DNA from 2 places in the Shewanella sp. MF05960 genome. Region 2 is predicted to be linked to the other one. Evidence: riboswitches for the same ligand, from Rfam matches in the RefSeq annotation. Region 2 holds a riboswitch; the other holds the start of a gene.
What was found. Region 2 has a riboswitch for thiamine pyrophosphate ahead of ACROAE_RS04160 (TonB-dependent receptor). Riboswitches for the same ligand answer to the same signal wherever they lie in the genome.
Positions count from the first base shown of each region.

Region 1: another riboswitch for thiamine pyrophosphate. It lies ahead of thiC (phosphomethylpyrimidine synthase ThiC); the one in region 2 lies ahead of ACROAE_RS04160 (TonB-dependent receptor).

Region 1 covers NZ_JBOZPS010000005.1:84,636-101,104, reverse strand. The annotation lists gene ACROAE_RS06700 (putative metalloprotease CJM1_0395 family protein) at 1-715, opposite strand, end outside; gene ACROAE_RS06695 (chemotaxis protein) at 718-1,002, opposite strand; gene thiH (2-iminoacetate synthase ThiH) at 1,169-2,287, opposite strand; gene ACROAE_RS06685 (thiazole synthase) at 2,284-3,054, opposite strand; gene thiS (sulfur carrier protein ThiS) at 3,057-3,248, opposite strand; gene ACROAE_RS06675 (HesA/MoeB/ThiF family protein) at 3,274-4,077, opposite strand; gene thiE (thiamine phosphate synthase) at 4,074-5,810, opposite strand; gene thiC (phosphomethylpyrimidine synthase ThiC) at 5,810-7,777, opposite strand; TPP riboswitch at 7,983-8,082, opposite strand; gene ACROAE_RS06660 (TonB-dependent receptor domain-containing protein) at 8,349-10,496, shown strand; tRNA gene ACROAE_RS06655 (tRNA-Asp) at 10,982-11,058, opposite strand; tRNA gene ACROAE_RS06650 (tRNA-Asp) at 11,146-11,222, opposite strand; gene ACROAE_RS06645 (TIGR03503 family protein) at 11,630-12,907, opposite strand; gene dnaQ (DNA polymerase III subunit epsilon) at 12,978-13,706, opposite strand; gene rnhA (ribonuclease HI) at 13,784-14,257, shown strand; gene ACROAE_RS06630 (methyltransferase domain-containing protein) at 14,313-15,047, opposite strand; gene gloB (hydroxyacylglutathione hydrolase) at 15,159-15,938, shown strand; gene ACROAE_RS06620 (LysM peptidoglycan-binding domain-containing protein) at 16,088-16,469, shown strand, end outside.
Region 2 covers NZ_JBOZPS010000003.1:165,138-181,606, forward strand. The annotation lists gene ACROAE_RS04135 (HvfX family Cu-binding RiPP maturation protein) at 28-621, opposite strand; gene ACROAE_RS04140 (DUF6279 family lipoprotein) at 714-1,559, opposite strand; gene ACROAE_RS04145 (phosphotransferase) at 1,621-2,646, opposite strand; gene pnuC (nicotinamide riboside transporter PnuC) at 2,683-3,360, opposite strand; gene ACROAE_RS04155 (hypothetical protein) at 3,366-3,626, opposite strand; gene ACROAE_RS04160 (TonB-dependent receptor) at 3,676-5,874, opposite strand; TPP riboswitch at 5,932-6,038, opposite strand; gene ACROAE_RS04165 (YcfL family protein) at 6,186-6,578, opposite strand; gene ACROAE_RS04170 (PaaI family thioesterase) at 6,615-7,082, opposite strand; gene ACROAE_RS04175 (PaaI family thioesterase) at 7,075-7,587, opposite strand; gene hinT (purine nucleoside phosphoramidase) at 7,587-7,940, opposite strand; gene ACROAE_RS04185 (M61 family metallopeptidase) at 8,143-9,900, shown strand; gene ACROAE_RS04190 (LuxR C-terminal-related transcriptional regulator) at 10,019-10,651, opposite strand; gene ACROAE_RS04195 (protein kinase domain-containing protein) at 10,876-12,663, opposite strand; gene ACROAE_RS04200 (NarK family nitrate/nitrite MFS transporter) at 12,705-14,171, opposite strand; gene nirD (nitrite reductase small subunit NirD) at 14,183-14,509, opposite strand; gene nirB (nitrite reductase large subunit NirB) at 14,506-16,469, opposite strand, start outside.

The DNA of each region.
Region 1 (16,469 bases), on a different contig from region 2:
CTATTTGTTTATTAATTTGCTCTTTAGCTGCTGCGCTCTCTTGTTGAGATTGCTCATTTGCGGCTTGCTCTACTTCGGCATCATTTGAAGTTACGTTAGCATCCGTGGTTGAGGTTACATTACTGGTCATCGCCTGCCCATTTGCAGGCGTTTCTGATTGAGGCTCAGTTGTGGATATAAAACGGTTTACTGTACTTGGTTGATCATTAACATCAGTAAATACCACAGGTTGAAATGGTGTTGCCTGCTGAGATTCCGTGGTTTTATAATTGGTTGGTGACTGAACCGTATTAGCCTGTACAGTGCTTGTTTGAAAATGGGTCGATTGAGCACTGACTTGAGCAGATGCATTCGATGAACCACTATTGGATACAGACGTTTTTTGTAACACCGCTGCAATATTCATTGGGCCACTTTTTAAGCTATAGCTTGCGTTCACTGGCTGGATAGATGATGCGGATGATACTGGCGCTGTATTTGAAAGCGGTGTATCTGAAATTGATGTGTTAGATAATACAGGACTTGAACGTAGTGATTTTACCGAATTAACGACGGGAGTGCTTGTTGAAATATTAGCTGATGCATTACGAGATGTTGTATATGAGCTGGTATGTGAACTATTACTACGACCATAAACGGAAGTGTGGCCACTTCCGCTTTTATGCGTCGCGGGTGTCGCGACGCTCATTGATGCGGGACTGATTACCGCGTTCATTGTTACACTTCGATATCAATCAAACTACCAATCGTTTCAGATGCAGCTTCAATGACTTTGGCAGAAGCTTGCCCTTGATTTACCGATTCAGTAGCCGAAATTAATGCAGAAGTCTGATCATTAGCTGTTACCGCTTGCGAACTTAAGGTAACAGTATCTTGAGTTGATGTTGGGACTGCGGGTTTTTGTTGATCAGGTATCGCCACAGACGTGGTTGCTTGCGCTAAACCTTGTTGTGCACTTTGCAATCCCTGCATACCTGATGCATACGCTGATTGAACTTGCATAATACGCTCCTGGCTATTAACCGTAATCTAAAGATGTATTGTTACTGTATCAATTTTAGCCTAAAGCTAAAATAAAAAGTGACAATTAAGTCGTAAAATAACTAATAATTATTATGGCGTAAACACCCATAAATGTACAGTTTTTAAGCATAACAAACAGAGTGAGTTATTGATTTATCCAGGCCATCTCCCAATCTTTCCATAAGGGATTGAAACCAAGCTGTTTAAGCCGATAAACAACTTGTTCAACTGAGCGATCATCACTGATTTCAAATTGATCGAGCTGGGTGCTAGGGTTCAAATACCCTCCTGGTTGCGTCGAGCTTCCTGCACTTAAGTGAGTGATCCCCAAGGCCCATAAATTATCGCGTAAACTGGCTAGTTCTCTAGTCGATAAGCTAATTTCGACTTGGGGATTAAATAATCTAAAGGCACAGATAAGCTGAACTAAACCGGCATCACTGAGCTCGACTTTGGGTGTAATACCTCCGGTGCAAGGCCGAAGTCTTGGCAATGAAATACTGTATCGAGTGCGCCAATAGGTTTGTTCGAGATACTGTAAGTGATGTCCCATAAAGAGTGCATCAAGACGCCAATCATCAAGGCCTAGTAGCACCCCTAACCCTATTTTATCAATACCCGCCTTAGCAATTCGGTCGGCTGTGGCTAATCGATAGTTAAAATCTTGTTTCTTACCCCGAGTATGATGTTGAGCATAGGTGTGCGGCCGGTACGTTTCCTGGTACACCATGACTGAATCGAGACCAAGCTTAGCCAAACGCTGATAATGAACCGTTTCAAGTGGCTGCACTTCCATAGCCACGTGACTAAACTTGGCTTTAACCTGCGGTAAAATGGCTGCAAAATAATCGATACCGACTTTGGTTTCATGCTCGCCAGACACCAACAATACTGAATCGAAGCCACGTTGCTTAATAATAGCCATCTCTTGATTTAATTCATCTTGGCTCAATGTTTTACGCTTAACTTTGTTACTCATGCTAAAGCCGCAATAATCACATTCATTTGCACATAAGTTCGATACATACAAAGGTAAAAACAAACCAAGGTTAGCACCAAAGCGTTGTCGCGTTAATGCCGCGGCTTGTTGTGCCATGGGTTCTAAATAGGCCATTGCCGCTGGTGATAATAGCGCCATTAAACTCGATAAATTACCCGTGGGCTGTAATAGTGCTCGCTCAACATCTTGCGCTGTCGTTGAATAAAGTTTCAGTGACATTGCATCGGCATTGAGTGTTACAAATTCATCAACAAATGATGTCATACATTGAGCCCCAAAAAGCCTGTTAGAGGACTGGTCGCTAAAGCTTGACGATTGACATGCCCAAGTCCCGCTTCGTATGCTTGTCGACCCGCGATAACAGCTTGAGCAAAACATTGAGCCATTTTTTCAGGTTGGGCACTGCTGGCAATCGCGGTGTTAACTAATACAGCATCGGCGCCCATTTCCATTGCGCGGCATGCTTGAGAAGGTGAGCCAATACCAGCATCAATAATCACCGGCACTTGTGCCTGCTCAATAATAATGTTTAAAAAGGTTTCTGTTGCCAGCCCTTGATTACTTCCAATTGGGCTACCCAATGGCATAACCGCTGCGCAGCCAACATCTTCAAGACGTCGACACAACACAGGGTCTGCATGCACATAAGGCAGCACCACAAAACCGTCATCGCATAACTGCTTTGCTGCTAGTAATGTTTCAATAGGATCGGGCATCAAATATTTAGGATCGGGATGGATTTCCAATTTTATCCATTTAGTGCCGAGCATCTCATAGGCTAAATGCGCCGCAAAAATGGCTTCTTTGGCATTGCGAGCCCCTGCCGTGTTGGGCAGTAATTTCACCCCTAATGATTGCAATGGCGCTAACAGGTTGTCGTGGTTAGCATGTAAATCAATGCGTTTCATCGCTAATGTCACCAACTGTGATTGAGACTGCGCGATTGCGGCTAACATAATGTCTTGATGACTAAACTTACCTGTTCCAGTAAATAACCGAGAGGTAAATTGATGACCGGAAATCGTTAACATAGTTACCCTCCTGCCACAGCAGAAAACACACAAATAGAGTCATCATGCTGACACATAACATGGTTCCAGCGGCTGCGCGGTAGCACTTCATCATTAACCACGACAGCGATGGCGTTAATCGGCAGCTGCTTTAATATCAACAGTTCTGAGATTGTCACGTGCCCCTCCAACGTTTCTGCAACGCCGTTGATCATCACATTGATAGATTGAGATGGTTGATTAGCATTCATTTGCGTACTCCTGCAATTGCGGCTGTTGGCATAATGTACATTGCAGATCACGGTTCATTTTGGCTTGATGCCACTGTAGCGTTAACGCATCAAAGCGCTGTAAAATGCCGTACTGAGTGAAGGTATTGCAGATATGCTGCAAACCGACTAACGCTTGCATACTGGCCATAACCCCGACCGCTGGCCCAAGTACACCTTGCTGCGAACAGGTTTGCTTAATGTCGATATCTTCAGGGTATAAACAGCGATAACAACCATATTGCTTCTCATGCGTTAATTTAGCGCCAAAATCGATACAGAATAATTGTCCTTGATACGCACTGATCGCCGCGCTAATAAGGGTTAAACCTTGAGTAACACAAAGCTGATTAATCACATGACGAGCAACTAAATTATCGGTGCAATCAAACACCAATGTGTCGGTATCTAAGTACTTGGTAAACTCAATAACGTTAGTTTCGGTTAACTTATCGGTAATCGCATTGACATAGACATCTGAGTACAAACGACTCAATGTGCGTTTGGCGACACTGACTTTATGCTGACCAATATCGGCCTCACTGTATAATAATTGTCTTGGTAAATTATCGAGCGCCACCACATCATGGTCGACTAGCATAAAGTGCTTAACGCCTGCAGCTGCAAGATATTGCACCACCAGCTGACCGAGTCCACCCAAACCAATAATGGCCACCTGACTATTTATAATCGCCAACAGCCCTGTTTCACCAATGTCGTTAAGCAACATGGTGCGCGAATACTGTCGATATTGCTTGTCCGTTAACGCTTTCATATCGCCTCCTTAAGCGCACTCATAACCTTAGGCACTTGATGGCCTCGAGTGAGTTGCAGCCAACGTTGATGCATTAAACGATATGCCTCACTGGGATGACTCGCTTGAGTTATCGCTCTGACAACAGCAACATCCCCCACTTTACTGCTCGCCAGTCGCTCAAGACGCTCAACATCAACGCCGCCAATGGCTACAGTGGGATAATGTTTGCCCAACAAATTCACATAATGCGTTAATTTAGTCACCCCTTGAGGCGCTGATGGCATTTGCTTGGTTGTGGTAGGATAAATATGACCTAATGCGATATAAGACGGTTTACATTGGTGGGCTAACAACGCCTCAAAATAGCTATGACTCGATATACCTAAGGCTAAACCTGCCTCAGCTATTGCCTCCAGATTTGCACTGGCTAAATCTTCCTGGCCAAGATGCACCCCAAATGCACGGTGTTTTATGGCTAATTGCCAGTGATCATTGATAAACAGTTGCGCGTTAAAATCGCGACCTAGAGTAATTGCATCAATAATATTTTGCTCTAATGCCTGTAACGTTAACTCGGTAATAGGTTGAGATAATTTAACTCTAAACTGCACGGTACGGCACCCAGCCTCGAGAACCGAGTGCAACTGTGATAACGAGTCCAGCACGGGGTAAACACCTAATGGCGTCACCACAGGCCGAAAGGCTTTATTGCTACGATAAGCACTATTATCCTCAACGTTTGTAATGGTCGGCATCACACTTAATTCGTTAGGCCAGCCTGAACGTGCCAATACGCCAGGCCCTGCGCCAATAGCATAACTGTCACTTAAACCTTTATTGACATAAGCTTTTGCCAACACAATCGCGTCATGAATCAAAAATTGATGCGCAACAAAACACGCTACTGCCGATGACAGCGTACAACCGCTGCCATGATTATTGTTAGTATTCACTCTGGGGCTGGTGAGTTTAAACACTTGATTATCATGAATGTGGCTCGCCCCCGCCACACTACGTGTCACATAAACATCTGTGGCTAGCTGCTGTTGCCAAGCAGCATCGCCACCTTTAGCTAGTACATGACAACGATAATGATTAGCAAGCCATTTAGCCGCCATTATCATGCTCAGTTCATCGTTATCTGTGTTGCTATCGGTATTGGTATCGGAAGTTTGTTGATTTGTTAATGTGTGACTAGAATCTCTATGCCTAGGCTTTTTATTACTGAGATCTGCATTACTTGGATTGGTATTTTCCAATAATAATGTCGAGCTTAAACGAAACAATTCATGCTGATTTGGTGTGAGCAAGCTGATTAAGCCAGCAAATGGCGTAAAATTGATAGCTTGCTGACAAAATTGCGCGCCACTGCTGGCTACCATCACAGGGTCGAGAACTACAAAAGGTAATGTGCAAAGCCGGCTTAATCGCGATAACCATTTTGCAACGATATCGATTTGTTGTTGATTGGCCAATAAGCCAATTTTAATCGCAACCGGCGTTAAATCAGCCCATAAAGTATCTAACTGCGTAATTAACATCTGCTCAGAAACGGCTTCAACGAGAGTCACATTCACACTATTTTGCGCAGTAATGCTGCTAATCACGCTGCAACCATGGCATTGAAGATCGTGCATTGTCAGTAGGTCAGCTTGTATACCCGCGCCGCCGCCACTGTCAGAACCCGCAATGGTCCAAACAATGGGTTTTGGCATAAGGTTATCGATTTTAGCGTGCGTACTTGTCGCCATTACTCCACCCCTTCTTTAGCCTTTGCAGCAGCGACTTCATGATAAATAGCCGAACCCGATGCTTTAAATTCAGCCGATTTTTGCTTCATTGCCAAGGTGTTATAATCAGTCGCCGTGGTTAATTCAATGTGTTGCACTTTGGCATGAGTGTTAGCATCTTCAAGAGATTTAGCGTAATCACGCACTTCCTGGGTGATTTTCATTGAACAAAATTTAGGCCCGCACATAGAGCAAAAGTGAGCCACTTTTGCTGATTCTTGCGGTAGGGATTCATCGTGATACGCACGTGCGGTGTCAGGATCTAAGCCTAGGTTATATTGATCTTCCCAACGAAACTCAAAGCGCGCCTTAGATAACGCATTGTCACGCACTTGTGCCCCGGGATGCCCTTTGGCAACATCCGCGGCATGAGCTGCAATTTTGTAAGCAATTAGCCCTTGTTTTACATCGTCTTTATTGGGTAAACCTAAATGCTCTTTTGGAGTGACATAACACAACATCGCCACGCCATACCACGCCATCATTGCCGCACCAATACCAGATGTGAAGTGATCGTAACCGGGAGCAATATCCGTTGTTTGTGGGCCTAATGTGTAAAATGGTGCCTCGTCGCACAGACTAAGCTGTTTTTCCATATTGACTTTAATCAGTTGCATCGGCACATGGCCGGGACCCTCGATTATGGTCTGCACATCATATTGCCAGGCTATTTTGACTAACTCACCTAGGGTGGCTAACTCAGCAAATTGCGCTTCATCATTGGCATCAGCAATAGAGCCTGGGCGCATACCATCACCAAGCGATAACGACACATCGTATTGGGCACAAATTTGGCAAATATCTTCAAAGTGTTCATACAAAAAACTTTCTTTGTGATGGCTTAAGCACCACTTTGCCATAATGGAACCACCACGAGAGACAATGCCCGTTAGACGCTTGGCCGTCATCGGCACATAGCGTAATAACACGCCGGCATGGATGGTAAAGTAATCAACTCCCTGCTCAGCTTGCTCTATGAGTGTGTCGCGAAATATTTCCCAATTAAGATCCTCAGCAACCCCATTAACCTTCTCAAGCGCTTGATAAATAGGCACGGTACCAATAGGCACAGGAGAATTACGAATGATCCACTCGCGGGTTTCATGAATATAACGCCCCGTGGATAAGTCCATTACAGTGTCGGCGCCCCAACGCGTTGACCACACTAACTTCTCTACTTCTTCTTCAATCGATGACGTTACGGCTGAATTCCCAATATTGGCATTCACTTTAACCAAAAAATTACGCCCTATGATCATAGGTTCAGCTTCTGGATGATTAATATTAAGCGGAATAATTGCTCTGCCTCTTGCCACTTCATCACGCACGAACTCAGGGGTAATCAGTTGGCCAATGTGCGCCCCAAACGCTTCACCGGGAGCGTGTTGTGTGAGTACGCTATCATGCACATCGGCGCGCGCCATATTTTCACGAATGGCAATGTATTCCATTTCTGGGGTAATAATCCCTTGCCTAGCGTAGTGCATTTGCGTGACGCGTTTGCCGACTGTGGCCCGTCGTGGCGCATTAAGTCCGTCAAATCGTAAATGGTCTAAACCATCATCAGCTAAACGTTGCTGAGTAAAGCCAGAACTTGCATGGGTTAATTGCTCAGTATCTTGACGCTCTGTTATCCAGGCTAGACGTAATGGAGCTAAACCACGACGGACATCAATATCAGCATGGGGATCGGAATAAGGCCCTGCGCAGTCATAAACCATAATGGCAGGGTTTGTCTCAGTGATAGGATGCTTATCTGTGCCACCCGTTCGAGTGCTGGCTTGATGGATTTGCCTCATGGCCACCAGCAGATCGGGACGGCTGCCTTGCAGATAGACTTTTTCAGAATTTGGGTGTTGTAATGGTTTTAGGGTATCGATAAATTGTTGAGCTTTCGCTCGTGTCTGACGACGGTTTGAATGTGACATTAGCAACCTCATTTTAAGAGTAGAGTTGCTTGTCAGGAGAGGTGTTGAGCAAAGCTATGGCCACAAAAAGATTGTGACGCATATAAATAATCAATCATTACAATGACACTGTCTGTATCGATTTAGGCTTAGGTTAAGTGAATAAATGGCTGTGAAAAAACCATCAACCAAAACGCTAAATTATCAACATGATGCCGTAATAAAAACGATTATTACGCTTGTTTCCTTCGCAGGTTCTAGCCTGATCAGGTTCAACGGATCCCGAATAAACGGTCTCAGCCATAATGGCACTCCGACAAGATGTCCCGCAGTATAGGCAAGCTTACAATAAAAAAACAAGCATTAAATTTCGCACGTATTTCACTTTATTCACTCTAAAACAGAGCAGTCATATCCAAAACCATGACGCTGCGGCTGAGTTCACACAAGCTGATTCACACTGCGAAAAGTCATCATTTTAGATGCGACAATATGTCGCATTCCATAGATTTATTAGTAGGTTATAATTTTCTAATGCAAAAAATAGCGATGAAATATATTCATCCTAATTTACAATATAATAAATACGGTGATGATTTTGACCACATTAAAAACACAAAGCATTAAATCTAATCATAATATTAACACTGCTTACTCATCAATATCTTTCGCCATAATGGTAGTGTTGTCTGCACCTGTTGCAGCACAGCCATCAACACAAGACACATATTCAGACATTGAAAGAGTTGAAGTCCACGGTCAACAAAACGGTGATAAAGATTTATTAGGTTCAGCGGAACGCTTGCTCACAAAACAAGGTGTTGAGTTTTCACAAGCGGGCGGTGTTTCAGCCTTACCGATTTTGAATGGCATGATGGGCGATCGCATTAAAGTGCTTATCGACGGCAATGACATTACTTCATCATGTGCCAATCACATGAATCCACCACTATCTTACGTGGCAGCAAGTCAAATTACCTCAGCCCAAGTGGTTGCAGGTGTGTCGCCGGTCAGTGCCGGTGGAGATAACATTGCCGGTGTGATTAAAATCAATAGTTTTAACCCAGAGTTTTCCTTAACAGACCAACTTACATGGCATAGCGGTAATGTGTCTGCAGGTTATCGAAGTGTTAGCGATACCAGCTTAGCCAGTGTCAATGCCACCGTCGCCAGTAAAGCACTGAGTTTTAGCTACCAAGGCGCTTTTGAAGACGCCAATAGTTATACCGATGGTAATGGCGACACCGTGTTAGACACGCTATATCAAGCACAAAACCATGCCTTAATTGCAGCATGGCAAGATGATACCCAACAACTTGCCATTAAATTAACCCATCAACATATTCCATATCAGGGGTTCGCCAATCAGTATATGGATATGACCAACAACGACAGTTATGGTGCAATACTGCGTTATCAATTAGCACTTGAAAATGAAGGTCAATTTAGTGCACAAGCGAATTGGCACAGTGTCGAACATGATATGGGTTTCTTCACGCCAGAAAAAACCGGCATGATGCCGATGGAAACCACAGGTAAAGATTTTAGTTACCAATTGCATTGGCAACTCCCTATGAGTAATGACAGTACGTTATTGCTTGGACAAGAATATTATCTGTATCAACTTGATGATACCTGGCCTGCTATTGAAGGCTCATCCATGATGGGCCCAAATGATTACGTCAATATTAATGATGGTAAACGCAAACGCGCTGCGGTTTACGGAGAATGGCAACAAACGCTAAATACACAATGGTGGATAACAGCGGGTGTTCGCTATGAATATGTCACGACCACTACTGGTGAAGTGCAACCTTATAACAGCATGAGTATGATGGGTATGAGTAACGTTAATGCGTTGGCAGCAGATGAATTTAATCAGCTTTATCGACCACGACATGACCATATTATTGATGCCACATTATTAGCACGATATCAATTAAGCGATACCGAAATCATCGAATTTGGTTTAGCTCAAAAAGGCCGGGCACCAAACTTATATGAACGCTACAGCTGGGGCCAAAGTACGATGGCGACAACCATGATAGGTTGGTATGGCGATGCTAATGGCTATGTAGGTAATCCCGATTTAAACCATGAAACGGCTCGCACTCTTAGCGCCGCATATACATTAGTGCAAACTGATTTCACGGCCTCAGTTACCGCCTGGTATAGCGATATCAATGACTATATTGATGCTGATGTTATTGGTAGCGTTAATAGCACGAGCATCGAGCTAAACCGCCGTAATATTTTACAATTTACCAATGTCGATGCGACAATTTATGGCTCGCGCGCAGATGCGAGTTACCTGTTAACAGAAAACGATAATGGTAAGTGGGTTGTTGCAGCCAATATCAGTGCCACTCATGGCAAAAGAAACGATACCCATACGCCTCTATATCAAATCAAACCATTACAGAGCGAGTTAACACTTCAGCATCAACGTGGTGATTGGAACAATAGTATTAGCTGGCAATGGGTGGCGACAAAAGATCGGGTCGACAATAATCGCCTTGAAAACACCACTGACAGTTATTCACTACTGAACATCTCAAGCAGTATTGAATGGCAAGGTGCAACCATGACTCTGGCAGTAAACAACTTACTTGATGAATATTACCAACTGCCTTTAGGTGGGGTGAGTATTGCGCAATATAAGCAAGATAACACCCAAGGTTTCCCCCAAATGAATGGCGCCGGCCGTTCAGTAGAGCTCAGCGTCAACTATGCGTTTTAACGCGACCTACCCAGCCTAGGGATCATTGTTTTTCTTTACTGACATAAACACATAATTGAATAAAAAGCCCTTACATTACTGTAAGGGCTTATCTATTTGGCGGAGCGGACGCTGACCTTGAATGAGTGAACTCGCGACCAGTGCGCCATGGTCGAATGTTGAAGATGTTGAAGATGCTGGAAATTAAAAATAATAAAAAGCCCTTACATTGCTGTAAGGGCTTATCTATTTGGCGGAGCGGACGCTGACCTTGAATGAGTGAACTCGCGACCAGTGTCGTGATCGAATGTTGAAGATGTTGAAGATGCTGGAAATTAAAAATAATAAAAAAGCCCTTAAATTGCTGTGAGGGCTTATCTATTTGACACAGCGGACGCTGACCTTGAATGAGTGAACTCGCGACCAGTGTCGTGATCGAATGTTGAAGATGCTGGAAATTAAAAAGAATAAAAAAGCCCTTACATTGCTGTAAGGGCTTATCTATTTGGCGGAGCGGACGGGACTCGAACCCGCGACCCCCGGCGTGACAGGCCGGTATTCTAACCAACTGAACTACCGCTCCAAAACGGTTTGCTTACACTTAATAAAATTAAACTTGAAAAAACAATCGCATAAAATTAATTTTATTAAATGTAAACAGTCACTTGAATGGCGGAGCGGACGGGACTCGAACCCGCGACCCCCGGCGTGACAGGCCGGTATTCTAACCAACTGAACTACCGCTCCACACAAGTGCGTTGAATAATAAAGTTGTGATAATTAATCGTCAACTATTTTTTAACGGTTTTAACTCGTTTAGCTAAAAAATGCACAATTATTGTATTTAATACCATTGCGCGTTAGTAAATGATCTCTCAGCGAGAATTTAAAAGGGCTTAAACAAGGCGTATGACTGAATGAATAGTTGTTCTCTTTCGAAGTCATGCAACGCAGTGTAAGCCCTTTTAAAACTCGCCTGAAAGGAATGCCCCAGCGGCTTTTGCTTTGCGTTCTCGCTATTTGAAAGGGAACAACCATTACTACATAGCGACGCCTTAATCAAAAACCGCTGGATGCATTCTGAGTGGTCACTTATTAATGCGCAATGGTATAAGGACCACATTCAAGTATTAATCGACGTTAAAAATAATCAATTAACTTTTATCATCTGGCATGGTTAAATCAATGTCGTCCAAATCTAGGCTTTCAAGTTCATTCTCGGGGGGTTTATCTTCTTTAGGTGGATTTTGCTTTAAACGCTCTTCTGCCGCCGCCATCGCTTTCGCTAACGCTTGTCTTTTACGCCACACAATAATGCCTACAATCCCAAACAGGAATAGCACACCATTAACGGTAACAATCCAAAATATCGCATCATCTTTAGCGAGTTGCTCTTCAATCGCCGCTTGCACTGCAGCTTGCTCTGCGAGTTCCTCAGCTGTTGGGCCAGGCTTTGGTGGCTCAATTAAATTGAAAAACATCTCAGGTAAATTCAATACAATTTCACGTCCACCTACCGCGGTAGACACCACAGTCCCCTTCACTCGGTAGCTACCAAATTCAGTCACTTTCGGTAAATATAAAATTTGATCAGCGCTGGTGAGTTCTTGCAAAATTATTGGTAGTTGTAACCCGGCGGGGCCAACTAATTCAAATTCAAAATGAGTTTCTGCAAGCAAGACTTGAGTTTCATCTACGGACAACTGGATTTGCCAAATGCCTTTTAACGGATCGTTGTTGGGCACCATTTCTGCTTTTATGGGCTGTTTAGACAACTCAAATGGCATCACAAACTCACGTTCAAACACGTTATTACGTGCTGAGACGTTTAATATATAATGCCCACTGGGTTGTTCTAAGTTTTGAGCCCCTGTGAAGACACCATCATCTGGGGCTTCGTCTAAATCTTCACCATTATCTTTGTAGGCACCAACAATAATGGTGCCTGTCGCAAAATTGTCATCACCCACGATATGCTGGCTGGTAAAACGCGAGGTCCACTCAACCATGTATTCCAATCCGGGCATTCTCATGGTTAAGTTGTCGCCCAAAAGGCGCGCTGTCACTTTGAGACGTTCACCTTGAAACAGCGGTTGCGGTAAAGGTTGCACTTCAATGTCGAGTTTAGAGAGTTTCTGAATAGTAGAACCTTCGGTAACTTGCCCGAGTAACTGCCATGGGCCCGCCATTGGTTTTTCTATGTGGAGCATGTCAGCAGCGATACCATCAACCCACTTTACCGATTGTGGGTGGCGATTTGAATACCATTTACTGCCATCGGGTAGCACCACTACGACCGGCGCGGAGCCATAATCTCGTTGGATAACCAAGGTTAGGTTATCCACCATATAATCAATACGAAATCGATTCTTAAGCTCTGCAGCTTGTGAGGCTTTAACCGGTGCTGCGAACGCAGAAGATTGCCACGCCATAATAGGGCATAGCAATAGAAAACAAGCAATGGTGGCGCTACGTGAAAGGCTAACAGTCATAAAGGTGGGTTTACCCTCTCCAGAGACATTTTCCAGACTTGGCAATGAGGTCAAGTCGTTGTTCGTGTAATACTATTTCATCGGCCGATGCCCCGACGACTTTAAGGTTAAACGCGGATGTGTCGATCTTTTTTATCCCGCCACCTTCTTGACCCGCTTTTTCATTAGACAAATTAAACTTAATTTGTCCGCCAGTCATAATTAAGTAAACGTCAGCCAGGATTTCAGCATCGAGTAACGCGCCATGATAGGTTCGACGGCCATTATCAATACCATAACGACGGCATAAGGCATCAAGGTTGTTCTTTTGCCCTGGATGTAATCGCTTGGCAATGGCTAAGCTGTCTAAAATACTGCAAATGTCTTTGGTTTTCGGCCCGATTGGATTGAGTTTTGAAAACTCATGGTCCATAAAGCTCACATCAAAGTTTGCGTTATGTGCAACAATCTCAGCGCCGTCAATAAAGTTGATAAATTCTGATGCAATTTGATGAAACCGCGGCTCATTGGCCACGCGTTCATTGGTAATGCCGTGAACCTCAATGGCCTCGGGATCGATTGATTGGCCTGGATTGATGTATTGGTGATACGTCCTGCCCGTTAAACGGCGATTTATCACTTCGACACAACCGATTTCAATGATCCTGTGCCCAACATAAATAGGGCCACCCGCTTGGTTCATACCTGTGGTTTCGGTATCGAGAATGACTTGACGACTTGCACTTGAAATAATGTTCATAATTTTTACTCTTTAAGCCCTCGCCCCTAGTTAAATTGAGTATACTGGCGCGAATATTTTGCTATGGTAACAACTTGATGGCCGAACTCAAACAGCTGTATATTTTTACTGATGGATCTTGTTTAGGCAACCCGGGTCCTGGCGGCTATGGCGTGGTAATGAAATATCAACATCAAACGCATGAAATAGCCGACGGCTTTGCCCTTACCACCAATAATCGCATGGAATTACTTGCCCCCATCATCGCACTTGAAGCGTTATTTGAACCTTGTAATATTATCTTAACCAGCGACAGCCAATACATGCGCCAAGGTATCACATCTTGGATCCATGGTTGGAAAAAGAAAGGTTGGATAACGTCAACCAAGCAACCGGTTAAAAATGTCGACTTATGGAAACGCTTAGATACGGTAAGCCAACAACACACTATAGATTGGCGTTGGGTTAAAGGTCACGCTGGGCATGTAGAAAACGAACGTTGCGATACTCTAGCCAGAAAAGCCGCAGAAGCAAAACCCAAACAAATCGACGAAGGTTACCAGGCTGAATAGTCATCTCGGATTTAAAAAGTGAGTATTCATCCTCACTCATCAACATCTTTGTATGTTATTTGGTTTTTGACAAACCGGTACGTCCGGCACTCGGGGCGGTAGACCAATTAGGTGCGCTAATTTTAGATTTATCTTTAATTGGCGTAAACGGTACTGTAAGTTTACGAGCCACAATCACATAAACACTACCTGTGCTGGGTAACCAATGGGCTAAACTTTTTTGCCACCATGGTTGATGCTCTGCCTGACGGCCAACCGGCCCTAATAATGAATGGTGCATTAAACGCTCGTCTGCCAGCACTTGATATCCTAATAAACCCAGCCAATCCTTGACCCGTGAAGGCATAAAAAACTGTCCATTCCACGGAATGTTACTTTGGTACTTAGGTAAGATTTTCCCAGCAAAAATCGGACTTACCGGGTTAAATCCGACAATGAATACATAGCCACTATTAATGAGTACACGATCAAACTCACGTAAAATTTGATAAGGATTTTGTTCAAACTCGAGTAAAAAGCAACTTACCACAGCATCAATAGCGTTTTGTTGTAATGGCAGATAATGTGGATCCGCTTGTATATTGGCGTCATGACCGTCAAACAATGAAAAGTGACGAGCAATAGAACAATGTAAACTGTTGATTTGACTACTGAGCGCACCCACCTTTAATAAATGATAACCAAAGATACGCGGCCACCAAGGCGCAAGGGCCGCTTCAATCTCGGCTTGCAATATTTCGCCAAATGGTAAGTCATGCCAATGTTGTGGTACTAACTTTGAGTTTGCCACGTCTCACTCCTCAATCCCAATGACCTTACCGACTTTCACAGCGTTGCACTTGATGTGATTCGGTTTTATCCGTTACCCTAACAGATAATTCAATATCACTCGAGCCAGATTATGCTTAACGTTCATACCATTCCCGCTTTTAATGATAACTACCTTTGGTTAGTGCATCACACTGACAGCCTTGACGCTTACGTCGTTGACCCCGGTTGCGCCACAAGCGTTATCGACTATTTGGCTACCACAGAATTAAATTTAGTGGGTATTTTAATCACTCATCACCACAGTGATCACACCGGCGGTATTAAGCAACTGCAAGAATATTTTGATCACAAACTTGAAGTTTACGGCCCAAGTAATGAGCGTATTAATGGGCTCACTATGCCACTGACCCTCGACGCGGTATCAACAATTGATATCCCTCACTTAGGGGCAACAAGAGTGATGGCGGTTCCGGGTCATACGTTAGGCCATATCGCATATTATATTGATAACAAGCTATTTTGTGGTGACACGTTATTCAGTGGTGGCTGCGGTCGATTATTTGAAGGTACACCAACTCAAATGCTGCAATCGTTGAAAATGCTTGCCAACTTGCCTGACAACACTCAAGTATTTTGTGCTCACGAATATACTCGTGCTAATCTCGATTTCGCTCAACACGTGACCCCACACAATCATAAATTGAACGAATACGCGGCAAAAGTAGACCAATTACGCTCACGAAACATCCCCACTATCCCTAGCACAATCGCGACAGAAAAAGCGATAAACCCTTTCTTACGTTGTCATCTAAATGAGACACAAGTCGCAATTTCGAACCATTATAACATTGTGAATATTGATGAAATTCAGACATTTACTTTATTAAGAGAATGGAAAAACCAGTTTTAGATGAACATGAAAACACTTTAATAAGACAAGCCAAATGATTTAATCTACAATGCAAAACTGAACTAAAGCATGACCAAAAGAGTCTCATAGGCATTTGGTGTGTTCGATCCTTATTTTAAGGCCTGAGAACTTGAGGAAGTGTATCTTCAATGAACGTAAATTTATTCATTATTGCCGGCAGCTTATTGGCGGTAACGGGGTGCCAGACGCTCCAGTCCACTGAGCCGCAATCAGACAATGACCAACACAGTGTTGCTATCAAAGCTAAAAGCAAAAAATCTGCAACCGTTACCCTCGATGAAATAGAAGAGCAAGTTGCCGAAGTTAATAACTTATGGTTGCGGATCAGCAATAAAATGCAGCTTCCCGTTACCGACAATGCGCTGGTAGCCCAATATCGACAATGGTATTTAGACAACCCAAAGCATTTAGAAATTGTAACTCAACGTGCTGGTCCTTTCTTATATTACATTGTTGAACAACTCGAAGCGCGTAAACTCCCTATTGAACTGGCTTTACTGCCTATCGTTG
Region 2 (16,469 bases):
CGGGTTTCATCGACTGAGTGAACAACACTACTTTAATAAGCGACGGCTAATAAAATAGTCGACACTGGTGTAACGTCCACCGCCAATAACCAATAACGCTAACAACATGAATAAGTAAGTAATGGCGAATTCGATACCATTATTTAAAATCACAAAATTGCCAGAGCTGGTCAGCCATTCGTAATTACCATGTTGTTGTAAAATAGATTTAGCCGCGGCCAGTTTTTCTGCTGATGCCATCACGTTTTCATTGGCAAGCCATGAACTGGCATCGGCAATAGCTAACCATCCATTAGGTAAATGCACTGCAAATGCTGCCACTAGCATGGTGATCATCATAGGCAATGCGACTAATCGAGTGGCTAATCCTACCAGTAATAATGCTCCGCCAATTAGCTCGGTACCTGCCGCTAATGCTGTCATGACTTCTGGCATGGGTAAACCTAAGCCCCAATCTGGGTTTCCAAACCAGGCTGCGGTGTCGTCAAAATGAGATAGCTTATTGTATCCTGCCTGCATTAATACCGGCGCAAGGTAAAGCCTTAAGGCCAAAGCGGCTATGCCGTCTGAGTGCTTAATAACAAGTAAAAATTGTTGATATAACCCAATTAACGCCTGCATAAATAATTCGTCCTAAATGTGTAGTGAATCAAAAGACCTGCTTTAGCGGCAAAATCTTTCAATTTACGCTGAGGTATCTCAGTGAGGTTCAGTTATTTATCTAAGTGCAATTCGGTTAAATCGTCAACTAACTCGGTTAATTTACCATTAAAGTGTTTGCGCTGTTTGTCGCTAAAGCTTTGGTTTAAAGCAATTATCATCACCCCAAACTTATGTGTATTCTCAGTGACATTATTTTGATAAACAGATGACTTTAGCTCATCAGGTGCGGTGAGTAAGCGTGTCATTTGAGCGGTAAAATAGTCAGCCTCATTACGGCGCAATAAAGCTTGCTCAAATTGTCGTAGCCATTCGTGACGGTATTCTAACCACATATCTAAGGTGGCTAAACGCTCTGTATTGGCTTGATGAATAATCTGCTGTTGCGCCTCACTGACACTACCGGTCCATTCTTTTAACTGTTTTTCGATACGCTTGTCTGAGTCTGTTATCAGTTCACTTTGCTCTTTACCGGCGTATTCTTCAATTAACTCTTTTTGCTCTTTTTTAAGCTGAGTTAATACCTGTTGAACTTGTTTGTCATCAAAGCTTGCTACTATGGGGAGTAAGTCTGGCATGACGACATTAAAAATTCGATACCAGTGCGCTTTGGCCATAGTGACTTGTTGCTGCCATAACTCTGGTGTTAATGAATATTCATTGGCTTGAGTTGATAATAAGGTTAGCTGATCGCGGTATCGAGGTAATTCATCTTGTCGATGCCATACTAAAAACTTTTCAACAAGTTGATCAAATTTATCTTGCTGATCACGATTTAAATCAACATATTCTTCAACTTCCCACTCGATGGCCCAATCGAGAAAGAAATAGCTCACCTTGGTTGAACAGCCTACAAATAAAACCGTACAGCACAATAATAACAACAGTTTTTTGGTCACAATTGGTCCCTCAAAATTAGGTGAATCTATACTATACCCAAACAACCTGAAGATACGTTGATTAATGGATCAGGGCTAAGTATTGATTGTAAAACTTAATGTATTTAGCCATCGCTAATGTATCTTGTTGAGATTCATTAGCCGCCATAAGCAGTGACCACATTGCCGAGAATAACCAAAAACAGTTTATCGCAGCAGGCATTGCCGCTTTAGCGGCGGCTACATCGGTCAAACTCGACATTTGGCAATATTGCACAATAACCTTGTGAGTTAATTGCGCCACTTGGTCTTCTGTTAAGTTATGGGTTGCTACAGTGCTGGCTAAATCAAACAATGGATGGCTGGCAATAGCATACTCATAATCAATACAAAATAGTTTACTTTGCGGCAATGCGCTATTTATGGGGGCGGGACTTAACAGCAAATTGTGTGGGGTTAAGTCGCGATGACAAAAAATAGGCAACAGAACACAAGATTCAAGCTGTGACAGCCAATGCCTGATACGCATGTTCATACCCTGCAATGTTTGCCATGCGTGATGCCACTGTGCGTCAGTTTGTTGCTGACTCATCGCATCTAATTGCAAAGCGTATTGCTGCCATTGCCCACTTACACTTATGCATTTAGACGGTACGGGTAATTGGCTCAGCGATGCAAATAATTGCGCCAACAAAGCAACCGCATCCACATTCGGATGAGCGATTGCCGACAATGGCCGAGTAGATGAATGGCCAAACATGGATGAGAACTGGCTCCAATCGCCTTGCGGTTGAGCGACAAAATCACTTAAATAAAATTGCTTGTCGTCACTCACCCATTCGAGTTTCGGCGCGATATTCGCCGCGATAGCAGAGCGCCAACATTCAACCTCAAGCGCCCTATTACACCAATGACTGTGGCGTTGATTGACGCGCAACACCTTGTCACCCGAGGGGCAAGACAACAAATAATTTTGGTTACTTAAGCCAGTATTTAATAAGGTAACGGCAGTGCATTGCGTTAATAATGAGTGATATGTTGCAGCGGGTATTGCCTGCTGCAACATATTAATTAACTCACTGGGTAACGTGAGTAAAGGTGATGACATAAATTTTACCGCAATAACAATCTGATAATGCTGTGATTATACACTAATTGCCTGTTGAGAAAGCTTATCTTGTTTAACAATGGAGTGTTGATATTTTTTACGCCACATCATGTAACCGCCAACGGCCATAGCGACATATAAAATAAACAAACCTGAGGTCAACATCAGTCCTTTTTGGAAGTAAAGGTAGATAGAAACCAAATCAATCACCACCCAGTACAGCCAGTTCTCGAGCACTTTTTTTGCCACTAAGTACGTGGTAACAACCGCAAAACAGGTGGTGGCTGCATCGATATAGGGAAATGCTGCACTGGTATAATTCGCCATACCGTATCCCACCACTATCGACACCAAAGCAGTAACGGCGATAACAATACTGTGAGTCGTCAACGACCAACTGCTAATGCTCAGTTGTGTATTCACTTCATGGTGTTGAGATTCCTGCACAGGCGGTACATGCAACCACAGCCAATAACCATAAACAGCCATGCCCATGTAATAAATATTGAGCACCGACTCCATTAATAGCGACACATTCCAAAACAATACTGTGTAAATGGCGGTGCTCAGAAACGCCGCCGACCAACACCAAATGTTAGTCCGCATTGCCAGAATAAGGTAAGCCAGCGCAAGCATGACGGCAATGGCTTCCCAAAATGTCATGACCGACGCTTCGCTAAAAGCTTGTTGAATGGCTAACATCACGTCATTCATGGCTGTTATTCGCTATGACTTAGGTTAAGTTCGCCACCAATAAACTTGCACACAAATACGGCTTTGCCCCACTTCTCGTGAGCAGCTTGCATTTCAATGGCCAGCATTGACATAACATCAGCGTACTCACCGCACACTTGTGTTGCCATGGCATTGGTGACACGTTCAATATTGTTGTAGCTATCAACACGGCCAATAAACCACTTGATTGGATCAAGGTAGTTTTCGTTGAATGGATACATACTAATTTCAGCGGTTAATTTCATTGTTCATTTCCTAAAAGGTATGCGGCACCGGGTGATGCCGCAGTTGAACTTACATAAATTTATAGTCGAACGTCACACCCACTTGGCGAGGGTCGCCATAACGAATGTATTGTTTGTCGGCCCAATCTAAATCGGGTTCGTTACCAAAATAGAAGCCGCGCACACCGTATTCTTTATCAAATAAATTACGGCCCCATAAGTAAGCCGACCATGTTGCTGTTTCGTAACCTAGGCGGGCATTATAAATGGTGTATGCATCTGATGTTGACTCGTTACTATCTGAGTAATAAAAATCACTTTTTCCACTGGCATTGATATTAGCAAACCAGCCCGAATCGGCGACATACGTCATACCGGCACTGTAGGTAAAATTAGGAGAATGGGCTAATTCACGACCCGACAAATCAATAATCGAGCCGTATTTGTCACTGTATTCATACTGGCCGTATTCGGTTTCTAACCAGCCAACGCTGCCGTAAAACTCAATATTCTCAGTGACGTACCATTTAGCATCGACTTCAGCGCCGTAGTTTTGTGAACTACCGGCATTTTCAGTAAATAATACAAATCGTTGTGGATTATCTGGGTCTTGTAAAGAGGCTGACACTTGTTGATCTTCACGATCCATGAAGAATATTGCCAATGTCGAGTCAACCTTGCCGTCTAACCAAGTCGATTTCATGCCGATTTCGTAGTTATATAAAATCTCGGTATCAAACTCTTTTTTGTTGGCTAATTCTGTTGGCAACGTCATATTAAAGCCACCCGCTTTATAGCCTCGCGCAATGCGTGCATAGGCATTATGGTGACTATTTATGGCTTTTGACAAGGCGATATGACCGCCCCACATGTTTTCTGACGGATCAAAATTATCGTTATTACTGTCGCGGTATTCACTGTCTCTTTGCTCAAAACGCAAACCGGTAGACAACAAATAATCATTGCCTAAATGACTGTCTAATTGAGCAAACACAGCATAATTTGTGGCTTCGTAACTCGACTGCAACACTTCATCTGGCCAGGTGTTGTACTCAGAATATAAGTCATTATCTTCATTGAGGTTCATGGCATATACACCCACTAACCAGTCAGTGCTACCTGCAAAAATCCGCCCTGCATCTTTTGATGATAAACGAAACTCCTGGGTAAGCGTTTGGCGGTCGCCTTCTTTATCCCAGGTATAATCGTACTCACATGGCTCGCTGCCTGTGACGTTGTAGTCATCATCATACAAAGTACATTGCTTGCTGGCCCAGTAGTCAGGGTTTGCCCAGTCACCATCATATGCGTGGTGGTGGTCGGTTTGCGCTATCGAGGTGAGTGAGGTGAAGTCAAATGCTGTGGCACCGGTATAAATAAACTTAAGCCCAGCACCTGTTGTTTCTTGCGCATCAATACCCGGTTGATCGGTTAAGGTATTAGTGGTGTTGTCTAGTGTCCAGGCATCATAACCGTTATCGAAATTGGCATGTAATAAGGTCAAATCAATTTGTAAATCGTCTGTGGCATACCAGCGTAATTTAGCGCGGGCACTGAGCTCGTCACGTTGATTGCTGTCGTCACTATTTAGGTACAGATTATTTCGGTAACCATTTTGAGTATGTTGTTCAACCGATACCCGATACAACAATTTACCTGAGTCATTTAATGGCCCAGAACTAAAGCCAGAAAACGTGCGTAAATCATCATCGCCAACGCTGACTTTTGCGCCATGCTCAAATGAATCGGTAGGATCATTACTTTTTAGATAAATTAATCCCGCTAAGGCATTGGCACCGTATTGTGTCCCTTGCGGTCCACGCAGCACTTCAACCTGTTGCATGTCATACATGCTCGACACCATGCCAAGTCCTGATAAATCAATATCATCGACCACAAAGCCAACTGATGAGTTTGGCGCGCCCTGGTATTGCTCTTGCTCGCCGACACCGCGGATTTGGAAGTATTTAGGACGAGAGCTACCACCAGACCAGTTAAAGTTAGCAATGGAATTCAGCACATCTTCAAAATGCTGCGCACCTTCGTCTTTAAGTTGCTGAGCATCGATAACGGTCACGCTCGATGGCATTTTATCAAGGCTGATATTACTAAAATCAGCATTAACAACAATGACTTCCATTTTTTCATATTCGGGAGTTACGCGCTCAACATCAGCCGTTTTGGCTAAAACAATCGGCGAGCTTAGTGCTGCGATAACCGCTAAGGCAATTGGGGTGTGGGTTAACCCGGTAGATTTTTTCGTGAACATAGGACCTCAAATAGTGATTTTGAGATCCGGCAAGAGTAGCGAATAAGAGGTGCACTTAAAGATAGTGTGGCCCATTCCTACGCCGGTATAAGCCGGATCAGGTTCTAAGGGTTCGTCTTAACGACATCTCAGTTCAGTATTGCTGAACACCCCTTGGCGGCCACGAGTATAAACTATCTAAAATCTGATTACACGATCCGTCATACAATTTGATAACACAAAAAGCACTTTGCCAATGTCGACATTATGCTAGTGCCTTTGTCGTATCAAACAAGCGGTAAACCTCGTGTACAAAATACGAATATAAAGCGTTAATCAGAGTAGGTTTCGCGCACGTATACCTCAAAATGACTGACTTGAGTATTAGGTGCTACTGCACTGACTTGCAGTTGTTGCATGCCATGTAATTTGACCGACTTCCAACTTGTTGCCTCATTTTCAATGGTATAACCGTTGGCATCAAACCAGGTAAATTTGTATTGCACGCGTAAGTCTGTGCTCGATTTACTCTGAATTAACGCCGAGGCTTTAACTAAGTCGCCCACCATAATTGACGCAATATCAGTGACATTGACATCACTGGCAAAAGAGCTGCTATCAACGCGAACTTGCCCATTAGAGTCAAGGGCAATACCCGCGGTGTTGTGAGCACAAGCGCCAAGTAACAACGTTGATGTGAGTACGATAATCGATGCGAGTTTCATAATCTTTTCCTTAAATGTTACTGGCGGTTTGGGTTATTAATCTAATAAAAAATGCGCTCTGGCTGTGGCGATCAATTGTTTACGGTTAGTTTGCCAACAATTAATGCTCACATTCGCCACGCGGCGCCCTTGACGGGTAATTTTACATTCTGCAAAGGTGTCTTGATGTAAACCTGCGCGTAAATAGTCAATTGAAAAGTCGACAATTTTAGGCACCTTTTTGGCCTGCATAAACACCATTAATTGCACAATGGCCGACATTTCCATAAAGCCTGCAATCACCCCTCCGTGAATAGCCGGTAGAATGGGATTGCCGATATTGTCATCTTTTGCGGGTAATCTAAACACCATTTCGTCGCCAAAACGGGCTACAGACATACCAATAAATTGTGAGTACGGCACTTTTTCAAGCAAATAACTGTAGTCATTTAACTCAATGGCACGCTTTACCACATCTTGAACATCCAACTCACTTGATGCAACCTGGGTTGTTTGCTCAGTCATGCTGACTCTCCGGCAAGTTTCCCATTAACGCCTGACGAAACTCTTCGCCAACCATTTCAGGGCTAATACGCATAAATGAACCTACCGCATGGGCAATCGGTTCATCAATACTTTCTTGATAGGCAATCGCGCGGGTAAAGGCCACACTAGACGATAAACGGTAACACTCTGCAAAGGCATAAACCGGTTTATGTGGCTCAGCAGGCTTCATGTAATCGACCCGTAAATCTAATGTTGGTGACAACTCAAGCGATTGATATTTTTTTAAAATGGCGCACACCACTGCGGTGCCGCAAGCGGTGTCGATGAGGGTGGTAATCACCCCACCATGGATCACACCCGTATCAGGGTAACCAATAATGTCTTGGCTGTATGGCAACTCAATTAATACGTGATGCTCACTGGCTTCTTTAACACTTAACCCTAAGCGGCGGCACTGAGCCAATTGGTTAACAAAACGAGTGGCCACTTCAGTTAATGGGAAAAAATCACTGTTAATTTTCATTAGTCGCGGCTCAGCATTGGACCTAATGGCTTACCGCCTAAAAGATGCATATGAATATGGTATACCTCTTGGCCACCATGTTTATTACAATTCATAATCAAACGATAACCATCTTCTGCAATGCCTGCTTCATCGGCTAATTTAGCCGCTACGGTCATCATTCGGCCTAAGGCTTTTTCATCTGATGCTTTGACATCATTGGCCGTGGCGATTAAATGATTAGGAATAATAAGTATGTGCGTGGGCGCTTGCGGAGCGATATCACGAAATGCAGTGACGAGTTCATCTTGATATAAAATATCGGCTGGAATTTCACGACGAATAATTTTACTGAATATGGTTTCTTCGGCCATTTTAGGATCCTTAATGAATGACAGCATTCTGCTAATGATGATAGTAACAAGTCTTTGATCTCTGACTCCAGAAAAAACTCAATAAATCAGTTATCTTTTACAGAAAATGGGATTCGTTTGCTTAACCGAGTCATTTTTGGCAGCATTGTTGATTATAGCTCAATCCTTTTGATTGCAACGCTTCTACTATTTGGAATTCTTTATGCATTATCATATCCATGCGATCGATCCTAAAGCGCACTTATTTGAAGTCACTCTCACCGTCACCCAAGCCTCACCGTCACAAGTTTTTTACTTACCGGCCTGGTTACCTGGCAGTTACATGATCCGTGATTTTGCTAAAAACATTATCGAAATTGACGCCACAGAAAATCAACAAGCATTAACCGTCACCCAGTTAGATAAGCAAACCTGGCAGGTAAATAACCAGGGTAGCGACATCATATTATGCTATCAAATTTACGCCTGGGATTTATCGGTACGTACCGCCCACCTTGATACAAACCACGGTTTCTTTAATGGCAGTAGCGTATTTTTAGCCGCAAAAGAGCTTGAGTCACACCCGCACCAGGTTACCATAGCCAAGCCCGCATTAGCCGAGTTAAGCCACTGGATTTTAGCCACCAGCATGAACAGAACCGCTGGCGAACAATTTGGTTTTGGTGATTTTAGCGCACCAAACTACGATGACTTAATCGATCATCCCGTTGAAATGGGCGAGCTGAGCATAGAAACCTTTTATGCAGCTGGAGTGCCACACGATATCGTATTAAGTGGTAAACACCGCGCCAATATGACTCGCCTGGTTAAGGATTTAACCGCCATTTGCGAGTATCAAATTAACTTATTTGGCACGCCTGCACCGTTTGAACGTTATGTGTTTATGACCACCGTATTAGATAACGGCTTTGGCGGACTCGAACATAAAGCCTCAACCGCCTTAATGTGTTCGCGCAATGACCTACCTTTGTCACTCGATGCGCCGGTTGATAAAGGCTATCGGACCTATTTGTCACTTTGCAGCCACGAATACTTCCATTCATGGAACGTAAAACGCATTAAACCTGCCGAATTTACCCCATTTGATTTATCGCAAGAGTCGTACACAGAGCAATTATGGGCATACGAAGGGATTACGTCATATTACGATGATTTAATTACTTTTAAGTCTAAGTGCATTGATGAAAAAGGTTATTTAACTCTGCTGAGCCAAATTATGACGCGAGTGTATCGCGGCGAAGGACGCTTTAAGCAAACCCTTAAGCAATCGAGCTTCAACGCATGGACCAAGTTTTACAAGCAAGATGAAAATGCTGCTAACGCCATTGTGAGTTATTACACCAAAGGCGCACTATTTGCGTTGTATTTAGACCTAACCATCCGCATAGAAACCCAGGGCAAGCACAGCCTTGATGATGTAATGCGCACGTTATGGCAACAATATGGATTGCCGCAAATCGGCACCAATAACATGAGCCATCAACAGATTGTTGAAAAACTGCTTAACCGCTCGTGTGATGATATTTTTGCTTATTTAGACAACACCCAAGACATACCGCTAAGCAGCTTACTCGAACAAGTCGGTGTTAGCATGACAGTGCGTGCCAGTGAAGGTACAGCAGATTTAGGTGGCGGGGATGCCAAAGGTTATAAAATCGCCTTCGGTGCCAAAACAAAACCAGAATCACTCGGCCTTAAAGTGTTAGCGGTTAGCCAAAACAGCCCTGCACATCAAGCGGGACTCAGCGCCGGAGATTTACTGATCGCCGCTGACAATTTACAGGTTAACGCCCAATTTGAGCAGCAACTGCAAAGCTATAGCGTAGGACAACAACTCAATTTACATTGGTTTAGACGCGATGAATTAATGCAAGGCCAACTGCCGGTGCGAGAAGCAGTAGCGGACACGATTTCATTAACCATTAGCGATGCCAGTAAAACCGCACTTTGGTTTAACTAGCTGTGGTTTAACTGACAATGGTTTAAGTGATAAAGGTTAAACTCTCCACAAAAAGCAGACACAAAAATGGGTATCAACTGATACCCATTTTTATTTACAAAAGCTGTTGAGCTAAGGATTATACCCTCACCTCATGCATGTGAGTTTGCGCCCAGGCAATGGCTTGGCCTCTGCAGGAAACACCTATCTTTCTAAATGCACGATATAAGTGAGTTTTAATCGTTGATTCACTAACAAATAATTGATTCGCAATATCTAAATTGGTACTGCCTGACAATAAGGCGTGCAGCACTTCACGTTCGCGGATAGTCAACTGATCGCCTTCCACTTCGTTATCATCATTCATCATCGAATGTAATAACTCCTGCGGCATGACACTTCGCCCTTTCATTATGTCGTTCAATCCCAAACTGATTTCCGTTAAGCTGGTGTCAGCGTAAAAAACACCTAGAGTCGTCGAAGGGTGAATAAGAAAACGCGTATCAAGTTGTTTGGGGAAGTTAATAAACACGGTATGGATAGAGCTATATTCTCGCTCAATAAGACGTTGTAATTGATAAGCTTGTTGGATATCGATGGTTGATAAGTCAAAATAGACCACTGAAATAACTTCTTCAGCCAATTTATTTGCCATATTACCGGGCTGGGCGGGAGTTAATTTAACTAAAAATTCTTGCGGCCAACGGCAATCAAGTAAGTCAATGAGCAACTGAGATCGTGACACTAACATCCAATTTACGACTTTAAACATCTCAAACACTCCATGTGAACTGACTAAACGACTTCATTGCCAAGTAATATTCCAACATGTGAATATTACCAATCATCCTCATTGTTGAACATAAGCCAAAAGAGCCATCACCATAAAAAAATAACACTTTAGTATTAATGCTAACTAATTATCTATGCGTAAGGTTATTTTAGTTAACTGAATTCATTAATACCCGATTTTTATACTCAGAAACCATATTAGGCCTAAACCAATAAGCTGGTGATTAAAGCCAGAAAAAGTACGATGGAGGTGGCTTGCCAAAATCTGACTGGATTACGGTTGATGAGAGGCACAAAATGCTTTGGGCGTTGACGAGCACTGGCGGTGGTTAATTGGTGAATAAGCTCGCAAGTGTCGGCCTGGCGCAAATTAGGCTCAATGCTTAAGGCTTTTTTTAGGGCCTGGTCTATCCAGATGGGCACCATGGGATTGAGTTGGTACACATTGACGTATTCTAATCGCGAGAAAGCTTGCCTGGTATTGCATTTGCTGAGTTTGCCTTTAAAAGGGTGTTCGCCTGCCAACATTTCATAAGCAATCACAGCAAGGGAAAACAAATCAGCTCGTCCATCAGCCTGATAACCCAATATCACCTCTGGAGCGGTATAATCTGCGGTCCCCAAAATATGATCGCGTGTCAGTGGGGTGCTAATTTCAGCAACGCCTTTGATATAACAAGAGCCAAAATCAATAATTTTCACCACGCCATCACGGGTAATAAAAATATTATCCGGCTTTAAATCTTGATGTAGCGTTTCTCGGCGATGAAATGCCCTTACGCCTAATTCGATTTGTTTTAGCAGCGCTAGCACATCTTCTACTGGGGCTTTTTTATGTTGAACGAGCCATTGCGCTAAGCTCACTCCTGGGAGAAATTCGGTTAAGTAATACAATGCCGATTTAGGTTGATGTTGCTCTACCACCTTCACGACATGAGTACTGTTTATACGCTGACCAATCCAGCTTTCTAACATAAAACGCTCAATATAAGCCGCATCATCAATGTAATTGACTGAAGGCGTTTTCATGCAAAAAGCGTGTTGCTGCTGATTCTCAACCCGATACACCTGGCTACGTTGAGATTGATGAATAATGTGAGTGACTCGATAACCATCAAGCTTCATCCCGACACTCAACGGAGGCGGAAATGGACGCTGCGATAAATGATGGTAAACATCATCAATGGCTTGTTTCGGCAATTGCTGAACACACAATAATTGCGCACTCAAATTATCTTTACTGCCAAGTTCAAATGCTTTTGTTATCAATTTACGGCAAAACTGCTCACATAAGTCATCGCTTAATTGCGGATGTAATTGATAAAAACTGCTTATCCTTTGCAGTAATTCAAACTCTGTAAATTGATCGTGTATACCGTCTGTGGTTAATAAATACAGATCGTCTTGCTCAACCGTTAATGCTTTATAATCAACATCTAATTTGACATCCATGCCTAATGCACGGGTTAAATATTGATGCGATGCGTTTATTTTTGTGCTGTGATCATGGCTTAATTGAGTTAACTCGCCACGGCGAAAACGATAAATGCGTGAATCACCCACATGTAGCATGTGCACAGTGCACGACTTAAACACCAATGCGCTGAAGGTACATACAAATCCACGCCGTGCATCGCGATAATCTTGCCCTAACCCATACAGCCAACGGTTTAATGCGGTTAATACTTTGGCGCTTGAGGTTTGCACGCTCCAGCTATCTGGTGTGGAGTAATAATCGGCTAAAAAATTACTCACGCTAATCGCTGATGCTTGTGCGCCTCCCTCTGCGGTACTGACACCATCACTTATCACGCTGACGATACCTTTAGTCATAAGAGATACACCACTCGGGATGCGTATGCCTATCGCATCTTCGTTTTGCGATTTATGACCTTTTTCAGAGGCTTGTCCCACTAGCAATTGCAAACTGGTTGCAAAAGGCAGCGTGTCATCTATCACAGGGCTGGCATGTGTATCTAACTTAGGAGGCATAGGTTTCCTGCTGTAATAACGATCCCACTCATACGGTTCGTCTAACTGACGCTTATCAAGGTCACTTCGCCGTCTTCATTCACCTCGGCAATATGACCTTTCGGCTCATTCATAAAGAATAAGGTAATAAAACCAAATACGGCACTCACAGCAATGACATAGAAGAACGTTTGTGTCGACACCATTGAATATACCGTTAAGAAAAACACTGCGCCAACATTTCCGTAAGCGCCTGTCATACCTGCTATTTGACCGGTTAAACGACGTTTAATGAGTGGTACTGCAGCAAAAACTGCGCCCTCACCGCCTTGAACAAAGAAAGAACACGCCATCACCACAACCACCGCAAGGGGGAGTGACCAACTTGAGTCTATTTGTGCTACCGATAAATACCCTATCGCTAAACCAGCAGTTAAAATCAATAGTGTGGTTTTACGACCAAACTTATCACTTAACCAGCCACCGCCTGGGCGAGACATCAGGTTCATAAAGGCATAACTGGATGCCACCATACCTGCTTGCGCCATACCTAATGCAAAGGTTTCGGCAAAAAATAAAGGCAACATTGACACCACCGCCAGCTCAGAACCAAATGTGGTGAAATACAATACATTGAGTACCGCAACTTGCTTAAACTCGTAACGTTCAAACTCTGGCACTTCAACAGAAAAGAGATGCTTGTTGACCTGATACGTTTGATAAAAATCGATTAAAAATACAAAGACTAAACCCGCGTAAATCAAATTTGTCGTATCTTGAGTAAACATGCTGACACCCGCTGGCGACAACTTCCATCCCAATAGCGCTAAGGTGGCATACATCGGCACTTTCATGACTATGAGTAACACTAAATCATTTTTGCTGGTTACCTCTAACCCGCCGCCTTTTTTGGGCTTAAAGTATGTTGAGCCTTTTGGTGTGTCGGTGACATTAAAGTAGTAAACAAACGAAAACAATAAGCTCATTAAACCAGTAATACCAATGGCATAGCGCCAACCGTCTGGGCCACCAAATGCAAGAGCAACCGCGGGTAAAGTAAAGGCTGCAGCAGCTGAACCAAAGTTACCCCAACCGCCGTAAATGCCCTCTGCGGTGCCTAACTCTTTAGCAGGAAACCATTCACTGACCATACGAATACCAATCACAAAACCGGCACCAATAAAGCCAATTAAAAAACGGGCTAATGCGAGCTGTTCAAATGAATCGGCAACGGCAAACATAAAGCACGGAATAGAACAAATGGCGAGTAACGCCGAATAGGTTATCCGCGGTCCGTATTTATCGGTCACCATCCCGATAATAATCCGCGCAGGAATGGTTAAAGCAACGTTGAGGATCAACAAGGTTTTAATTTGTGCGGTCGTCAGCCCTAAGCTGTCGGCAATCACACTCACCAGCGGTGCGGCGTTAAACCACACCACGAAGGTGATAAAAAAAGCCATCCAGCTTAAATGCATAATCTTCATTTTGCCGTTAAAAGAAAATAACTTAAATTTTTCAGCACTCATCGTAATACTCCTTATGCTTTGGCTAATACAAGGACATCTCCCTGTTCAGTTTTAATATCAAACGGACTGGCAATTAATGACGTATCTTCAATGCACACGCCTGTGGTTAATCGATAATGTTGTTTGTATAACGGCGATGCCACGCACAGTTCACCGTCCATTTCACAAATTAATCCGCGAGCTAATAAGCCCACGCCTGAGGCGGGGTCGACATTATCGATGGCATACAAACCATCTTTGCCTAAGTTAAAAATAGCCACTGCCTTTCCGGCAACCCAGGCAGCAACACCTGTGCCTATGGGTAAGCTTGTTTCTTCACACACATTAATCCAACTCATGCTAATACCTCATCTGCTTTTGCTTGTTGCTCAGTGGTTTGCTGCTCGGTAATTTTTTGCTCAGTAATCTGTTTAATCGCAATGTTGCCTGCACCGGTATCTTTACCATTAGGGAAGCGCTGATCGCGCACTCGTTGGTATGCATTAGCATCTGCAACAGGTGCCTGGCTTGGGTTAACAAACTCATTAAAGCGCGCTAAGAATGCCGGTTGTTCAAGACTGGTTTTCCATTCACATTGATACGTTGCTGCAATCAACTCCATCTGTTGTTCGAGGGTTGAGTTGATCCCCAGCGCGTCATCAATGACCACTGATTTTAAATATGCTAAACCACCTTCTAATGAATCCATCCAGGTAGAGGTGCGCTGCAGTTTGTCGGCGGTTTTAACGTAAAACATCAAAATACGGTCGATGTATTGATAAAGCGTTTCGGTCGATAAATCGGTAGCAAACAAATCACCGTGACGTGGACGCATACCGCCATTGCCTGCCACATAGAGGTTCCAACCTTTGTCGGTTGCGATAATGCCGATATCTTTACTTTGTGCTTCGGCGCATTCGCGAGTACATCCCGATACGGCAAACTTCAATTTATGCGGGCTACGTAGGCCCTTGTAACGATTTTCTAAATCGATGGCAAAACCCACCGCATCTTGCACGCCATAACGGCACCAGGTACTGCCGACACAAGACTTAACCGTTCTTAAAGACTTGCCGTAGGCGTGTCCCGTTTCAAACCCTGCATCAATGAGTTTTTGCCAAATTTCAGGTAATTGTGACAAGGTTGCACCAAACATATCGATACGCTGCCCACCTGTGATTTTGGTATATAAGTCATACTCTTGAGCAATCTGCCCCATTGAAATCAACTTGGCTGGGGTAATTTCGCCACCGGCAACCCGTGGCACAATAGAATAAGTGCCGTCTTTTTGGATATTGCCTAAATACGCATCATTGGTGTCTTGCAGCTGAACATGGCCGCTGTCTTGGTTTAATACATATTGGTTTTGTAAACTGGCAAAAATCGAGGCGGCTGCGGGTTTACAAATATCGCAACCATACGTGTGGCCGCTTGCTGAAGGTTTGCCGTGTTGACGCATTAATGAATCAAAGTCATTAATGCCTTCCACTTGGCATAGGTGATACAAAGCTTGTCTGTCGCGATCAAAATGCGCACAAATACCGGCATTAAAATCAAGCCCAGCAGCTTGCAAGGTTTGATCAATAATTTTTTGCACTAATGGCGCACAACCGCCGCAACCCGACGCTGCGCGGGTACACGATTTAATTTCAGCCATCTTATGATTGCCAGCTGAAACCGCTTCAACAATGTCGCCTTTCGTCACTTGATGACAAGAACATACAATAGAGGTGTCTTTTAAGTCGGCTTCATCTTCAGCACCCGCAAGTAATAACTCAACTGCAGAGCCTGCAATTTCATCCTGAGACAAATACAAATCCAGTAAGCGGCTGTAATCGCTATTGTCGCCAATGAGTACCGCGCCTTTTAAATACTTACCACTGTCATCAAGCCAGAGCTTTTTATAAATACCCGTTTGATTATCAGACAACTCAACAAATTGAGCATCCTCAAAACCACGGCTTGCGCCAATAGCGGCCACATCGACGCCTAAGAGTTTAAGCTTGGTACTCATATCAGCACCGGTAAACGATTGGCTTGGGGAGCTTGATGATAATGAGGCAATATGTGAAGCAACAACACGTGCCATTTGATAACCGGGTGCCACTAAACCAAATATTTTTTGTTGCCATAATGCACATTCGCCGATGGCATACACATCGGGAGCTGATGTTAGGCAGTGATCGTCAATTTCAATACCGCCACGCTCACCAATGCTGATATTTGACACGCGGGCTAAAGCATCCTGTGGGCGAATACCGGCAGAAAAGACAATCATGTCGGTTTCAAGAAAAGATTCATCATTAAATGTCATGCGGT